Regions from separate parts of the Clostridium subterminale genome, predicted to be linked through region 1. Evidence: predicted binding sites of a transcription regulator. Region 1 holds the regulator's gene; each other region holds the start of a gene.

Region 1 (3,287 bases):
GTAGATAAGGACGATTTTTCTAATGACGAGGATATAGCAAAATTTATTATTAATGATTTTAAAGAGATAAAATATATAGACTAGATTAATTTTAAACATTATATAAGATATGGTGATAGCTATGAATATTAAGGAATTATTTGCTTAATATTCATAGCTATGTTAGTATTAGAATGTTATTTTATGTTTAAGGAGCGATTTTTTATGATAGAAAAAACTAAAAAGTTTTTAATAAATAACTTTAAAATAAATGAAGGGGTTTTTAAAGTATCAGAACAGGCCTTAAAGGATATTCAAGATCAATTTTCTATGATGGATGATATTCGCGAATATAATCAATTAAAAGTTCTTAATGCTTTGCAAGCTGAAAGAGTTAGTGATATGCATTTTACTAATTCCAGTGGATATGGTTATGGGGATGTTGGTAGAGATACTTTAGATAAGGTTTTTGCTAGAGTATTTAACACAGAAGCTGCCCTAGTGCGTCCACACTTTGTAAATGGAACTCATGCTATTGGATGTGCTTTATTTGGTAACTTACGCCCAGGAGATACAATGCTTAGTATATGTGGTTCACCTTATGATACTTTACATAACATTATAGGAATAACTAAGGATGTAAACATAGGATCTTTAAAGGAATATGGGGTAAACTATAATCAACTAGAGTTAACAAGTGCAGGTAAAGTTAATGTTGAGGAAGTACAAAGAGTTTTAAGAAAAGATTTAAGTATAAAGTTAGTACATATTCAAAGATCTACAGGATACGGTTGGAGAAATGCACTGTTAGTAGATGAAATAGGTGAAATAATAAAGGCAATTAAAGATATTAATCCAGAAGTAATTTGCTTTGTAGATAACTGTTATGGCGAATTTATAGATACTATTGAGCCAACAGATGTAGGAGCTGACCTTATAGCTGGATCTTTAATTAAAAACATTGGTGGAGGAATTGCTCCAACAGGTGGTTATATAGCAGGTAAAGAAGTCTATGTAACTCAAGCAGCTTATAGATTGACCATACCAGGGATAGGGGGAGAGTGTGGTTCTACCTTTGGCGTTATGAGAAGCTTATATCAAGGATTATTTTTAGCTCCCCATGTAGCTGTAGAAGCTGTAAAGACAGCTATATTCTGTTCAAGGGTAATGGAACTTCTAGGATTTGATGTATTGCCGAAATATGACACTAAGAGAAGTGATATCATACAAGCTGTTAAATTTAATGATAAGGATAAATTAATTCATTTTTGCAAGGGAATTCAAGCTGGTTCTCCAATAGATTCCTTTGTAGAGTGTGAACCTTGGGCTATGCCTGGCTATGAAGATGAAGTTATTATGGCTGCAGGTGCATTTATACAAGGTTCTTCAATAGAACTTTCTGCTGATGCTCCAATAAGAGAGCCATATATAGCATATCTTCAAGGTGGATTGACCTTTGATCATGGTAAAGTAGGAGTTTTAATGGCTATATCTAGAATATTATCTTAACTATGAGTTAAATTAATAGGTATATAATAAATCTATATTATTATATAAAAAAATATTAAGAAGCTATAATAGCTTCTTAATATTTTCTATAAATTCCTGAAAGTTTACCTAAGATTTTGCAATTATCTACAATTATTGGCTCCATAGTAGAGTTTTCTGGTTGTAATCTAATATGCCCATCTTCTTTAAAAAATCTTTTTATAGTGGCTTCATTTTCTATTAAAGCAACTATAATATCACCGTTAGAAGCAATAGAAGTTTTTTCTATTATAGCTAAGTCTTTATCATGTATTCCAGCTTCTATCATACTGTCTCCTTGGACTTTCAGTATAAATAATTCATTTGTACTGTTTACAAAATCAAGGGGTATAGTTAGATAATCTTCTATACTTTCTTGGGCAAGTATAGGTATTCCAGCTGTAACTTTACCTATAATAGGAATATCAATCATCTCTTTTTTATTATGAGGTTCTTGTAATAATTCTATTGCCCTTGGTTTAGTTGGGTCACGTCTTATTAATCCTTTTTTCTCAAGTCTAGTAAGATGACCATGAACTGTAGATGTTGAACTTAAATTTACAGCTTCACAAATTTCTCTAACTGAAGGTGGATACCCTTTAGTATTAACTTGATTTTTAATAAACTCATAAATTTCTGATTGTTTACCACTTTTAATATCAATCATGAAAACACCTCTCAATCTAGATAATTATACCATAATGAGTGAAGAATATCAAACTTTTGTTCCCATTAAGGAAGATTATTCTAGGAAATTTAAATAAAAACTGGAGATGAAAAAATGAAAAATTTTTTAGAACTAAATATAAATGCAGAAATAATAAAGGCGTTGGAGAAATTAAAAATAACTAAGCCAACTCCGATACAAGAATTATCAATTCCTAAAATATCAGCAAATATAGATGTTATAATGCAAAGCGAAACAGGTAGTGGTAAAACATTGGCTTACTTGTTACCTCTAATTGAAAGAATTAATTATGAAAAAAGAGAGAATCAATTTATAGTGTTAGTTCCTACTCATGAATTAGCCCTTCAAGTAAATGAAGTTTTAAATACTTTAGCAGATAAATCAGCTTTGGATATAAAATCTACTGTTATCATGGGAGATGTAAATATAAAAAGGCAGGTTGAAAAATTAAAGGATAAACCTCAATTTGTAATAGGGTCTCCTGGAAGAATACTAGAACTTATAAAAATGAAAAAAATAAGTGCTCATACAGTTAAAACTATAGTAATTGATGAGTGTGACAAACTTTTAGATAAAAATAATTTAAATATGGTGAAGGATGTTATAAAAACTACACTTAGAGATAGACAATTAGTAATGACTTCTGCAACTTTAACGGAGGAAGCTTTAAATATAGGCGAAAGTTTAATGAAATCTCATGAAATGATAAAGTGTAACAATGATACAACTATAAACCCTAACATAAACAATTTTTATATAGTTTGTGATAGAAGAGATAAAATACTTATCCTTAGAAAGTTAATGGCAAGTATAAAACCTAAAAAAGCCATTACTTTTATTAATAAAAGTGAAGAAATAGAAATATTAACTTCTAAGTTAAAATATCATGGATTAAATGTAGATGGAATACATGGTAGTTTTGTTAAAAATCAGAGGCAAAAAACCATGCTAGACTTTAAAGCAGAGCGTATAAATCTGTTAGTGTCTTCTGACTTATCAGCAAGGGGATTAGATATAGAAGATGTTACTCATATATTCAATGTAGACTTACCAGAAGATATGAATACCTATGTTCATAGAAGTGGTAGAACCG
Region 2 (3,287 bases), on a different contig from region 1:
AGTGATAAAAGAAATGGTCGTGAAAAATATAGTCCAAAAGAAAATATGAAAAGCATAGTAAATCAGTGCTTTAGATATATAGCAAACTTTGAGTCTACATCAGAAAATCTTCTTTTTTATGGTAATCCAGGTACTGGAAAAACTTTTCTATCTCACTGTATAGCAAAAGAATTAACAGATAACGGATATTTTATAGTATATAAGACTTCTGAAGAGTTGATTAAAAATCTAAAAGATATAAGATTTAATAACAACTCAACTCTAGAAGATCACCTAATTAATTGTGATTTACTTATAATAGATGACTTAGGTACAGAGGTATCATCAGAGTTTGCTATATCTGAATTATTTAACCTTCTCAATACAAAGCTACTAAGAAACAAGAAGATGTTAATTTCTAGCAATTTTTCTTTAGATGAATTATTATCTATATATTCAGAACGTATTACATCTAGACTTTTTGGTAACTTTACTTTGTTTAAGTTTTATGGTGATGATATAAGACTTCAAAAAAACTTAAATAGTAAAGCATCCTCTAGATAATTTCATTTAAACAAAGACATCGTGACTTATATTTACATTAAGTTAGGATGTCTTTGTCATTTAAAAGAATCATAAAGGCCTCCCATCATTAAATAGTCTTCCGGCTTTTCTTCTTCAAAGCCTTTTTTATTATTTGAGCTTATAAAAGTAGATCTTATTATGGATGAATCTCCATATTTTTCTCTTATTTTATCTATAGTACTATCTAGGCTTCTTTGTTTATCTATTTTTTCATCATCAAATAAAGATTTCTGATATATGCTATTATCACTTAACTTAGTTACTCTGACTCCTAATAATCTTATAGGTTCTCCACGCCACATTTCCTTAAAAATTGCTTTTACTAAATTAAAAATTTCTTCAGTAGAATCTGTTGGTGTTAATAGCTTTTTTTGATGAGAATAAGTTGTAAATACATTTGACTTTATTGATACAGCCACAATACCACATAAAGATTTATTAGCTCTAAGTCTCTTAGCTACACTTTCTGTAAGTGACAATAATACCTTTAATGCTTCATCTACACTTAAAATGTCCTTGCTTGTAGTAGTTGAATTTCCTATACCTTTTACATCTACATAATTATCACAGTTAATAGGTGAATCATCTATTCCATTGGCATATTCATAAATTATATTTGCATAGCTTTTAAATATATTTCTTAAGATACTTAAATTATAATTTGCTAAATCTCCAATAGTAAATATATTTAAATCTATAAGCTTTTTTTCTGCTGCTTTTCCAACCATAAATAAATCACCTACTTTAAGTGGCCACATCTTTACTCTTATTTCTTCTTTAAATAATGTATGAATGGAATTCTTCTTTGAAAAGTCACTGGCCATCTTAGCTAACAATTTATTATTTCCTATTCCTATATTTACTGTAAAACCTAAATCTTTTTCTATTTTTCTTTTAATTTCTTTAGCCTTTTCCATATAGTCATATTTAAAATGACTTGCCTCCATAAAAACTTCGTCTATGGAATATCTTTCGATGAAATCAGAATATGGCTTTAATAGTTTATACATATCATTACTAAACTTTGTATATAGTTTATGTTCTGGTGGATAAACTTTTAATTGAGGGCACTTTTTCAACGCAGCTACAATAGGTTCTCCGGTTATTATATTAAATTTCTTAGCTGGAATTGATTTTGCTAAAACTACTCCTCTTCTATCTTCTACACTTCCACCTATTATAGAAGGAATTTTTCTTATATCTACTTCACTTTCTCCACATCTTAATAAATTTATAGCTGTCCATGATAGAAATGCAGAGTTAACATCTATATGAAATATTATTCTTTTGGACTTATTCTCCACAAATATCACATCCTCAAAATTAACTTACATTCTCATTTTAACGAACAAATATTCGTTTGTAAAGACATATTTATTTGTTACTTATGTATTATTTCAAAAAATAAAAAAGATCCTGAATTAATTCAGAATCTTTGGAGCTGGCAATAGGAATCGAACCTACAACCTGCTGATTACAAATCAGCTGCTCTACCGTTGAGCCATGCCAGCATAAGTGGCGACCCAGAAGGGACTCGAACCCTCGACCTCCGGCGTGACAGGCCGGCACTCTAACCAACTGAGCCACTGGGCCACATTAAATTATGTGGTGGTCGCAACAGGGATCGAACCTGTGACCCCCTGCTTGTAAGGCAGGTGCTCTCCCAGCTGAGCTATGCGACCTAATATGGTGACTCCTAGGGGAATCGAACCCCTGTTACCACCGTGAAAGGGTGGTGTCTTGACCGCTTGACCAAGGAGCCATATGTTTTATATTTTATCAGATTTTTCATCTAATGTCAATACTTTTTAAAAAGTATTTTGGCGACCCAGAAGGGACTCGAACCCTCGACCTCCGGCGTGACAGGCCGGCACTCTAACCAACTGAGCCACTGGGCCATATTAAGATTATGTGGTGGTCGCAACAGGGATCGAACCTGTGACCCCCTGCTTGTAAGGCAGGTGCTCTCCCAGCTGAGCTATGCGACCTAGTATGGTGACTCCTAGGGGAATCGAACCCCTGTTACCACCGTGAAAGGGTGGTGTCTTGACCGCTTGACCAAGGAGCCATATGTCATTTTGCTTTTGTGTTTGCCGGGCCATCCGACATTTATTATAATACAAAAATTTTAAACTTTTGTCAACAAAATTTTAAAAATAATTTTTTTTATTTTTTTCTTCAAAATTTTATACATAAAATATATTATTTATTAAATATATTTTAATTTAATCATAAACTTATATTATAGTTTTAATATATAGTATAATTCTATATACTATAGTTAATATATTAGTTAATATGTTATCAAATATATTTAAAGGCTTGAGGTGATTTTATTTTGTATCATGACTTAATTATTGTTGGCGGTGGATCCTGTGGCATAGTATCTGCAATTAAAGCAAAAGATTTAAGTATAGACGTCGCTATAATAGACGGTAGCGATAGAGTAGGTAAGAAATTATTAACTACTGGTAATGGACGATGTAATTTAACTAACGAAAATTTATCCTTATCAAGATTTCATAGTGATAATAATGACTTTTTTAAAGATATTATTAATACCTATGATTTAGAATATACACTTAATTTTTTTAAATCTATAGGAATATATACATGTACCTTGGAGTCTGGAAAGATATATCCTTTATCTCTCCAAGCATCCTCCGTGCTAGACATTCTTAGAATGAATTTATCTGAAAGAAATATACCTACTTACATGAGTG
Region 3 (3,287 bases), 190 kb from region 1:
CATAATTCCATACTATTCTTATATAAATATATTAGATGTCTATGTGGAGGTTATTTATGGCTAAAAAAACTAAACTCCTATTACTCCTATGTATATTAATTATTATATTGATAATCAACAAATGTTCAGCCACTGATGGCAACTACAAAACTAGGAAAGCTAAAGAACACACTTCAAAAAGCTCTATGGAAATGACCTATAAAAGTTTTAAGGGCTATAAATACAAAACACTTAAGTTAGACTCGAATGACCAGTTAACTATTAATATAAAGGTTGAAAATGAAGGTGGAAACTTGGCTATATCACTAATTGATGAGGATGACCGTATGTTATATAAAAACGAAAACATAGATAATTCTTTAATTCAAACTATAGTCATACCTCATGATGGAAAATATAAAATACAAGTAGAAGGAGATCATAGTGGGAGTTTTAAAATAAGTTGGAATGTAGATTAAATTTTACATTCCAACTTTTTTATTATATTTAACCTAAACTATACTACAATAATATAATATTTAAGAGTAGTTTTCCTTAGATATTATAAACTTATCAAATTTTTAAGTGTTAATCAAAATATCTTAGTCTATATCCATTCATAGCAGTATCACCTAGCTTTTCTACTAGCTTGTAGTTAGCTACAGCTCCTACTGCCCCTCCTATAACAGGTACGAGCTGAAAAAATTTTGCTAAATCTATATAATCTCTATATTCCTGTTGAAAGATTCTCCAATCAAAATTTTCTTTATCTAAAGGCAATTTATCTGAATACTCTTTCCAATTAGTTAATACGTGAAATACCTCTATTCTTCTTTTATCACTACAGAAAGCAATTTGAAATATGTAAAGAAGGTATAACCTCTCTCTATAATCTTTTGTGTCATAACCATATATGCTAGCAATTTCATATAATAGCTTAATTTTTATACTTAACAATATAGGAAAATCAGCTAAACCTATAAAAAAGCCACCAAATCCTGTGCTAGCTCCACTTAATGTTGCTGCCTTTCTATATAATTGAATCTTTTCCTTTACTAGCATTTCTCTCTCTATCGTAGGCATATATTTTATAGGTTCCAATGTAGTATATTCAGACCCTAAAATAACTACTTTAACCATATTCTTTATAACTTCTGTAACCATGACATGAAATTTTTCTGGAATGAATCTATTCATTTTATCTTGTATATTTTTAGAAAGATTATTCCCAAGGGTTGGTTTCTTCTCCATTTCCCTCTTCCATTGCATTAACTCCCCATATATTATATCTTCATATATATCCATCTCATCACCTTATTTCTTAAATATATACTCTATTTTATCACACTCCACATATTATTAACCAATAGTAAAAGAGCAGATTACTCTGCTCTTATTTACGTTTTTTTTGATTAGCACAACAATCTACTATGCTACCCACTAAGTTCTGAGACATGCATAAAATTGTACACATTAATTGACGATTTGAACACAGCACGTAATCTATCAATTGACTATTAATACATCTATAGTATTGAGAGTTTGTAGATACATTTTGACAATAAAGAAGTATTAAAATTAAAATAAGTAGTCTATCTTCCCTTCTTTGACATCTAACTTCTTTCGCATCTACAACTCCACCTACCCCACTGTCAGTGGAATCGCAATCACAATCGCAATCAAAATTGCAATCACAGTTACAATCACAGTTACAATTATCATTGCAATCACAGTTATCGTTACAATTACAGTTATCTTTACAATTGTTCATTTAATAACTCCATAATTCTTGCTATATTTTATGTTATGTAAGACACTTCAAATAAGTCACACTATATTACATAAAAATAAATTTTATTTTATTGACCACGAACAAACGTTCTGGTATAATTTTTATATAGATTATTTATTATGTGTTAGAAGGTGAATTTCAATGGAGATTAGTGAAAAACTTAGGATATTAAGTGGAGCTGCAAAATATGATGTATCATGTTCCTCATCTGGTTCTAATCGTGGAGGAATTAAAGGTGCTTTAGGTTCTTCTGCTCCTAGTGGTATATGTCACTCCTTTACTCCAGATGGAAGATGTATATCTCTTTTAAAAATTTTACTAACTAATTATTGCATATACGATTGTTCCTATTGTATTAATAGGAGATCTAATGATGTGGAAAGAGCTGCCTTTACTGTAGATGAAGTGATAAGTCTAACTATGAACTTTTACAGAAGAAACTATATTGAAGGATTATTTTTAAGCTCAGCAGTAATTAAAAATCCTAATCATACTATGGAACTATTAACATCAGTTGTTAAAAAGTTAAGAAACCAATTTAACTTTCGTGGATATATACATCTTAAAGCTATTCCTGGAGCTGATGAAGATTTAATAAAAGAAGCTGGGAAATATGTAGATCGAATGAGCGTAAATATTGAACTTCCATCTAATAATTCCCTAAAGCTCTTAGCTCCCGAAAAAAATAAAAAGGATATATTTTCTCCTATGAAATCCATAAAAAATAACATAATTATAAGTAATGGAGAGAGAAAATTATCTAAAAAGGCTCCTTTATTTGTACCTGGCGGGCAAAGCACTCAGTTAATTGTTGGTGCAACCAAAGAAGATGATTTAGATATCTTAAATCTTACAGAGAATCTCTATGACAACTTTTTACTTAAAAGAGTTTATTACTCAGCCTATATTCCAGTAAATAATGGTAAGAATTTACCCAATTTAAAAACCCCACCTACCCTTAGAGAGCATAGACTTTATCAAGGAGATTGGTTACTACGGGTATATGGTTTTAAAGCTGAAGAACTTCTTAATAAAGAAAATCCAAATTTTGATATAAACTTTGATCCTAAAACTAATTGGGCTCTAAATAACCTTAATATATTTCCTCTAGAAATCAATACAGCTTCCTATGAACTTTTAATTCGAATACCTGGTATAGGTATTCGTGGAGCTAAAAAAATTATTAGTGCTAGAAGAATTAGTTTTCTCACCTTTCATGATTTAAAAAAGTTAGGAGTGGTTTTAAAACGTGCTCAATACTTTATAGTATGCAAAGGTAAATACTATGGCTCTGTGGACTTAGATGAAGAAAAGGTTAGATCTGTGCTAAAACCTAAAATTGATTTAAACTATATCGAAAATGAAAAGTATGAGCAATTAAGCTTTCTTGACTTTAATTTTAACAACAGCTCCATACCAATTTTAGATAATCAATATACTAAGCTTCTATTGTCTTCATCATTCCAAAATGAAATGAACTCCCTAGATAAAACTTTGCTTTTAGAGGATAGATGTA

The links. The regulator LexA, encoded in region 1, represses DNA repair genes until DNA is damaged. The targets are predictions, from matches to a motif close to CNAACANNTGTTNG.
Region 2: the regulator LexA is predicted to act here: its motif matches at 1,910-1,923, upstream of ABDZ93_RS07765 (Y-family DNA polymerase).
Region 3: the regulator LexA is predicted to act here: its motif matches at 1,849-1,862, upstream of ABDZ93_RS02775 (putative DNA modification/repair radical SAM protein).

Annotation. Positions count from the first base shown of each region.
Region 1 is NZ_BAAACI010000001.1:346,134-349,420, reverse strand. It holds gene miaA (tRNA (adenosine(37)-N6)-dimethylallyltransferase MiaA) at 1-84, shown strand, start outside; gene ABDZ93_RS01900 (methionine gamma-lyase family protein) at 205-1,488, shown strand; gene lexA (transcriptional repressor LexA) at 1,565-2,173, opposite strand; gene ABDZ93_RS01890 (DEAD/DEAH box helicase) at 2,288-3,287, shown strand, end outside.
Region 2 is NZ_BAAACI010000005.1:37,846-41,132, reverse strand. It holds gene ABDZ93_RS07770 (ATP-binding protein) at 1-543, shown strand, start outside; gene ABDZ93_RS07765 (Y-family DNA polymerase) at 600-1,868, opposite strand; tRNA gene ABDZ93_RS07760 (tRNA-Thr) at 2,001-2,075, opposite strand; tRNA gene ABDZ93_RS07755 (tRNA-Asp) at 2,081-2,157, opposite strand; tRNA gene ABDZ93_RS07750 (tRNA-Val) at 2,171-2,246, opposite strand; tRNA gene ABDZ93_RS07745 (tRNA-Glu) at 2,252-2,326, opposite strand; tRNA gene ABDZ93_RS07740 (tRNA-Asp) at 2,386-2,462, opposite strand; tRNA gene ABDZ93_RS07735 (tRNA-Val) at 2,477-2,552, opposite strand; tRNA gene ABDZ93_RS07730 (tRNA-Glu) at 2,558-2,632, opposite strand; gene ABDZ93_RS07725 (BaiN/RdsA family NAD(P)/FAD-dependent oxidoreductase) at 2,903-3,287, shown strand, end outside.
Region 3 is NZ_BAAACI010000001.1:539,126-542,412, forward strand. It holds gene ABDZ93_RS02760 (hypothetical protein) at 57-458, shown strand; gene ABDZ93_RS02765 (EcsC family protein) at 568-1,284, opposite strand; gene ABDZ93_RS02770 (hypothetical protein) at 1,373-1,750, opposite strand; gene ABDZ93_RS02775 (putative DNA modification/repair radical SAM protein) at 1,913-3,287, shown strand, end outside.